DNA from 2 places in the Achromobacter sp. RW408 genome. Region 1 is predicted to be linked to the other one. Evidence: riboswitches for the same ligand, from Rfam matches in the RefSeq annotation. Region 1 holds a riboswitch; the other holds the start of a gene.
The links. A riboswitch is a leader RNA that binds a small molecule or an ion and turns the genes downstream of it on or off. The one in region 1 is predicted to bind glycine.
Positions count from the first base shown of each region.

Region 2: another riboswitch for glycine. It lies ahead of DK459_RS10290 (D-amino acid dehydrogenase); the one in region 1 lies ahead of gcvT (glycine cleavage system aminomethyltransferase GcvT).

Region 1 is NZ_QHHO01000047.1:489,052-492,451, reverse strand. It holds gene DK459_RS18390 (superoxide dismutase) at 1-264, shown strand, start outside; gene DK459_RS18385 (ZIP family metal transporter) at 292-1,185, shown strand; glycine riboswitch at 1,255-1,347, shown strand; glycine riboswitch at 1,381-1,503, shown strand; gene gcvT (glycine cleavage system aminomethyltransferase GcvT) at 1,587-2,687, shown strand; gene gcvH (glycine cleavage system protein GcvH) at 2,786-3,163, shown strand; gene gcvP (aminomethyl-transferring glycine dehydrogenase) at 3,255-3,400, shown strand, end outside.
Region 2 is NZ_QHHO01000046.1:64,082-67,481, reverse strand. It holds gene DK459_RS10290 (D-amino acid dehydrogenase) at 20-1,249, opposite strand; glycine riboswitch at 1,294-1,380, opposite strand; glycine riboswitch at 1,382-1,472, opposite strand; gene ampC (class C beta-lactamase) at 1,640-2,836, shown strand; gene DK459_RS10280 (3-hydroxybutyryl-CoA dehydrogenase) at 2,864-3,400, opposite strand, start outside.

The sequences.
Region 1 (3,400 bases):
GCCTTCACCAAGGCGGCGCTGACGCGCTTCGGCAGCGGCTGGGCCTGGCTCAGCGTGACGCCCGCCGGCAAGCTGGCGGTGGAAAGCAGCGCCAACCAGGACAGCCCGCTGATGCAGGGCAACACGCCGATCCTGGGCCTGGACGTGTGGGAACACGCCTACTATCTCAAGTACCAGAACCGCCGCCCGGAATACATCGGCGCCTTCTACAATGTGATCGATTGGCCCGAGGTGGCGCGCCGCTACGCCGCCGCCGTGGGCTGAGCCGGCATTGCGCGGGGGCAGCGGTCCATGAATACCTTCAGCCGTCATCGCATCCGGCCCGCGGCCACCAGCGTCAGTGTCTGGACGCTGGCGGTGCTGGTCGCCTGCCTGGGCCTGCACCAGATGTGGGTCTATTTCAACGACCACGCGCCGCACGTGGCCGACGCCCTGCTGGGCGGCATGGTCGCCGCGGGCGCCACCGCGGCGGGCACGCTGCCGATCCTGTTCGCGCGCACCATCCCGCAGAAGATGCAGGACAGCATGTTCGGCTTCGGCGCCGGCGTGATGCTGGCCGCCAGCGCCTTCTCGCTGGTGGCGCCGGGCATCGCGGCGGCCGAGGCGCAGGGCGCGGGGCCGTGGGGCGCCGGCCTGACGGTGGGCGCCGCCATCCTGCTGGGGGCGGCGGCGCTGTTGCTGATGGACCGGTTGCTGCCCCACGAGCATTTCATCAAGGGCCGCGAAGGCATCGAGGCCCACCGGCTGCGCCGTACCTGGCTGTTCGTCTTCGCCATCACCCTGCACAACCTGCCCGAAGGCCTGGCCATCGGCGTCGGCTACGCCGGCAACGATCCGGTGCGCGGCACGGCGCTGGCCACCGGCATCGCCATCCAGGACATCCCCGAAGGCCTGGTGGTGGCCGTGGCGTTGATCGCCGCGGGCTACAAGCGCGCGTTCGCGGTGGCACTGGGCATGCTGTCCGGCCTGGTCGAGCCGGTGGGCGCGGTGCTGGGCGCGGCCGTGGTGGGCTGGTCGGCGGCGCTGCTGCCGTGGGGCCTGGGCTTTGCCGCGGGCGCCATGTTGTTCGTGATCAGCCACGAAATCATTCCCGAATCGCACCGCAAGGGGCACGAGGTCTACGCCACCTGCGGGCTGATGCTGGGCTTCGTGCTGATGATGCTGCTGGACACCGCGCTGGGCTGAAGCGGCGCCCGGGCGGCGATCGCGGATCAACAACGGAACCGCGTTTCGCGGTATGCTTTCGGCGCTGTCACGCATGTTGCGGGAGAGAGCGGCCGTTCGCGGCTGCCGCCGAAGGCGCAATTCGCCCGGAATCGCTCAGGTATCCCATACCGCGCATGCTTGCCCTGTCCCGGTTTTCACCGCGCGGACTCGGCAAAGCAGCACTCTGGAGAGACCTGGCGCCGCTGCCCAATCAGGGACATAGCGAGCAGCCCAGGCGCCGAAGGTGCAAACCCGTCACGCGGGGCAACTCTCAGGCAAAAGGACAGAGGGGCGGAAGATTCAGCCGTTGCGTGGGCGCATCCCGTCCGCCGGCGGCATTCCGTAACCCTGGCACCGCTGCCGCTCCGGAGTACCCGCGCATGTCCGCACCCCTCAAACGCACCCCGCTGGCCGAAGAACATATCGCCTCCGGCGCTCGCATGGTCGATTTCGGCGGCTGGGATATGCCCCTGGCCTACGGCTCGCAACTGGAAGAGCACCACGCGGTGCGCCAGGACGCCGGCATGTTCGACGTCTCGCACATGCTCAACGCCGACGTCACGGGCCCCGACGCCTACGCCTTCCTGCAGCGCCTGGTGGCCAACGACGTCGCCAAGCTGACCGTACCGGGCAAGGCGCTCTACACCTGCATGCTGAACCCGCAGGGCGGCGTCATCGACGACCTGATCGTGTACTTCTTCGCGCTCGACGAATGGCGCGTGGTGGTCAACGCCGGCACGGCCGACAAGGACATGGCCTGGATGCAGCGCGTCAAGCAGGCCGGCAAGTTCGACGTCACCATCACGCCGCGCCGCGACCTGGCCATGATCGCCGTGCAGGGCCCCAACGCCCGCGCCAAGGTCTGGGCCGCGCGCCCGGCCTGGCAGGCCGCCAGCGAGCCGCTGACCCCGTTCGTGGCCGCGCGCGTCGGTGACGACACGCTGGTGGCGCGCACCGGTTACACCGGCGAAGACGGCTTCGAAATCGTGCTGCCCGCGGCCGAGGCGGTGCAACTGTGGCGCGACCTGGCGGCCCAGGGCGTGCGTCCGGCGGGCCTGGGCGCGCGCGACACGCTGCGCCTGGAAGCCGGCATGAACCTGTATGGCCAGGACATGGACGAACTGACCCAGCCCGGCGAAGCCGCGCTGACCTGGACGGTGTCCCTGAAGAACCCCGAGCGCCGCTTCATCGGCCGCGACGCGCTGGAGCAGTTCGCCACGCCCGCCGCCTTCGTCGGCCTGAAACTGCAGGAACGCGGCGTGATGCGCGCCCACATGGCGGTGCGCACCAAGAACGGCGTGGGCGAACTCACCAGCGGCACCATGTCGCCGACGCTGGGCGTTTCGATCGGCTTTGCCCGCCTGCCGCAAGGCGTGGTCGCGGGCGACACGGTCGAGGTCGACATCCGCGGCAAGTGGGTGCCCGCCCTGGTCTGCAAGCTGCCGTTTGTCCGTAACGGCAAAGCCGTCGAACACTCGTAAACTCGAAGCTTCGCGCCGGTGGCCGGCCCTGCGGGGCGCGGCCGCCGGCGCGAGGCGCGCAACACCATTTCCTTATCCGAATCCCCCCAGGAGTCCTCATGAGTCTGCCCACCGATCGCAAGTACACCGAGTCCCATGAATGGGTCAAAGCCGAAGGCGACGTGTTCGTCGTCGGCATCACCGATACCGCCCAGGACCAGCTGGGTGACCTGGTCTTCGTCGGCGACGTCAAGGTCGGCGCCAAGCTGAACGCGGGCGAGACCGCCGGCGTGGTCGAGTCGGTCAAGGCCGCCTCCGACATCTACGCGCCCGTGGCCGGCGAAATCGTCGCGTTCAACGACGAGCTGGAAAGCAACCCCAACCTGATCAACGAATCGGCCTTCACCGCCTGGATCTTCAAGATCAAGCCGGTCAACGCCGCCGATGCCGACAAGCTGCTGGACGCCGCCGGCTACGAAGCCGTGGCCAACGGCTAAGCCCGTCAGGGCGGGCGCGGCGCTGGCGCCGCCGCCCGTCCATGCATCACCGTCCGTCCCTTCCGACGACACCGCCATCTCGAGATCCCCCATGTCGCGCGCCCTAGACACCCACACCGACTTCATCCCCCGCCACATCGGCCCCTCCGACGCCGACCAGGCCGCCATGCTCGCCGCCATCGGCAGCCCCAGCCTGGACGCCCTGATCGAAGAAGTCGTGCCGCCCAAGATCCGCAG
Region 2 (3,400 bases), on a different contig from region 1:
GTGCTCTGCCGCAATGGCTTTACGACAGTCCCACCCCCTCCCGCACGCTCGCCGCCAGCATCTGCGCCGTGGCCGCCGACAGCGTCCAGCCCAGGTGCCCATGGCCGGTGTTGTAGAACACGCCGGGCCGCTTGCCGGGGCCGACGCGCGGCATCATGTCGGGCATCATCGGCCGCAACCCGCACCACGGCACCACGCGCGCCGTGCGCACGCCGGGAAAGTGGCGGCGGGTCCAGTCCACCAGCGGCTGGATGCGCTCGGCGCGGATGTCCAGGTTGAAGCCATTGAACTCGGCCGTGCCGGCCACGCGGAAACGGTCGCCCAGGCGGCTGGTGACGATCTTGGCGGCCTCGTCCAGCAGGCTCACGTTGGGCGCGGCGGCCTGGCTGGCGGCGTCGTCCAGGTGCACGCTGATCGAATAGCCCTTGACCGGGTAGATGTTCAGCCTGTCGCCCAATTGCCGCGCGAACTGGCGACTGGCGGCACCGGCGCAGACCACGATGGCGTCGGTTTCGTGCTGCTCGCGCCGCCTGCCGTCTTCGCGCGCCAGGTCCAGCACGTAGGGCAGGCCGTCGCGGCTGATGGCGCGGATGTCGGCATCCTGTTCGAAGCGCACGCCGCGGCGCGCGCAGGCCCGCGCCAGGCCGCTGGTGAACTTGTGGATGTCGCCGGTGGCGTCGGACGGCGTATAGAAGCCGCCGTGGCAGGGCGTTTGCAGCGTCGGCTCGATGCCGCGGATTTCCTCCGGCGTGACGGCGTGCCGCTCCAGCCCGCCTTCGCGCAGCAGCGCGTTGGCGCGGCGCGCGGTCTCGAAGCTGGCGGCATCGTGGTAGATGTGCAGGATGCCGCGGCGCTCCAGGTCGAAATCGATGCCTTCCTCCTCGGCCATGGCGTACAGGTGCTGGCGCGCCTCGATCGCCATGCGCGTGGTGGCGATGGTGTTCTGGCGATAGTTGCGGATCTGCCCCATGAACTGGGCCAGCCATGAATACTTGTGCCAGCTCGGACGCGGATTGAGCAGCAGCGGCGCGTCGTGGCGGCCGAGCCAGCGCAGGCCCTTCATGATGGTGGCGGCGCTGTTCCAGACTTCGGCATTGCTGGCGGACAACTGGCCGCCGTTGGCGTAGGACGTCTCCATGGCGGGATAGCGCTGACGGTCGTAGACGGTGACGTCGTAGCCCAGTTTGCTCAAGGCGTAGGCGGACGTGACGCCGGTGATACCGGCGCCGATGATGGCGATGCGGGGCATGATGGCTCCAGATGGCGTGGCCACGATCCGATGATCGCGGCACCCCATCTGTCTCTGTACCTGAGAGCTTCACCCGGGCGCGAGGGCGCGGGTTCCCCTTCGGTGGGCGCCAGGCGCCTCTCTCCAGATTGTCTAGACCGCGCAGTCCTGTTGCCTGAGAGTTTCCGGGGCGGTTGCTCCGTCGGCGCCCGCCACGGGGACGGGACTCTTCTGCGGGGTTTTGAATCGACGCAGTGAGAATAGCCAAAATCTGCCGCGAGCGGGACTCAGGGTTAATACCAGGAAGGAGGCGGATAGGCTCTACACTGGGCGCCAACCCGCGCGGCACGCGCCGGTCAGAAAACGAAAGGACGATCCCGCATGCGCGCTCCGGCAATGTTCCGTATTTCCCTGCTGTCCACGACGTTGGCGCTGGCCCTGGCCGGCACCGCCTCGGCCAGCCCGGCCGTTGCGCAAGCGCCCGCCGCCAAGGCAGCCACGGCATCGGCCTCCGCATCCACGCCCGCCAAGGCCGATCGCGCCACCGCCGCCGTCGACGCCGCGGTGGCCGAGGTCATGCGCCAATACGGCATCGACGGCATGGCCATCGGCGTCAGCCACAACGGCGAGCAGCGCTTCTTCAACTATGGCGACGCCTCGCGCCAGCCGCGCCGCGCCGTTTCCAGCGACACCCTGTTCGAACTGGGTTCGATCAGCAAGACCTTCACCGTCACGCTGGCCGCCTACGCGCAGGCCACGGGCCGCCTGTCGCTGGCCGACAGTCCGGCCAAGTGGGTGCCCGAGCTGCAAGGCAGCGAATTCGCCAAGCTGACGCTGGTGAACCTGGCCACGCACACCGCCGGCGGCTTTCCCTTGCAGGTGCCGGACGCGGTCCAGAACACGGCGCAACTGATGGACTACCTCAAGGCCTGGACTCCGCAGTATGCGCCCGGCACGAAGCGCACCTATGCCAACCCCAGCATCGGCATGCTGGGCGTGGTGGCGGCGCGCGCGCTGGGCGAGTCCTACGTGGCGGCGATGGAGCAGCAGCTGTTTCCCAAGCTGGGCCTGCGCGACACCTGGCTGGAAGTGCCGCCGCGCAAGATGCCCGACTACGCCCAGGGCTACGACAAGCAGGACGCGCCGGTGCGCCTGAACCCGGGCGTGCTGGCCGACGAGGCCTACGGCGTGAAGTCCAGCGCCCGCGACATGCTGCGTTTCGTCGAGATCAACCTGGGCGCCGCGCCGGTCGACGCCACGCTGCAGCGCGCCATCGCCGAGACCCACACCGGCTATTACCAGTTGGGCGCGATGACGCAGGACCTGATCTGGGAACAGTATCGCTACCCGGTGTCGGTGGACGACCTGGTGCGCGGCAACTCCGCCCAGGTCGCGTTCGAGACCCTGCCGGTCAAGGCCCAGCAACCGCCGCTGGCGCCGCAGCAGGCGGTGTGGGTTAACAAGACCGGCGCCACCAATGGCTTTGGCGCCTACGTGGCGTTCGTGCCGTCGCGCAAGCTCGGCATCGTGATCCTGGCCAACCGCAACTATCCCAACGAGGCGCGGGTGCGGTTGGCGCTGCGGGTGCTCGAGGCGCTGGCGCCGTGAATGCCGCCGCCCGGCGCGCAGCGGCCTTCAGGATCGGGCCGCAGGGGGCGCCTGGCCGGCCGCCCTGGCGCCATCGAACCTCGGCAGCAACCCCATGATCTCCAGCCGCGCGCACAACTCGCCCAGCCGCCGCAGCTTGTACGCTTCGACGTCCATGCCGCCATAGTCGTAGAAGCCTTGCCCTTCGCGCAGGCCGTTGCGCCCCTGTTCCATGTTGCGTTCGATGATGGCCGGGGCCGCGAAGCGCGCATCGAGCGCGCCGGACAGGTAGCGCGAGGCGTAGTAGAGGATGTCGCCGCCGCCCCAGTCGATGAACTCCAGCAGGCCCAGCACCGAGAAGCGCAGGCCGAAGCCCAGCCGCACGGCGGTGTCGATGTCCTCGGCGCTGGCCACGCCTTCCTCGACCATGCGGGCCGCCTCGTTCATGGCCAGCGCCTGGATGCGCGGCACGATGTAGCCGGCGGCGGGCGCGCACCGCACCGGCGTCTTGCCGGCCAGGCGCAGCACCGCCAGCAGGTCCTGCAACGCCGCGTCGCTGGTCCGCGGGCCGGGGCTCACCTCCAC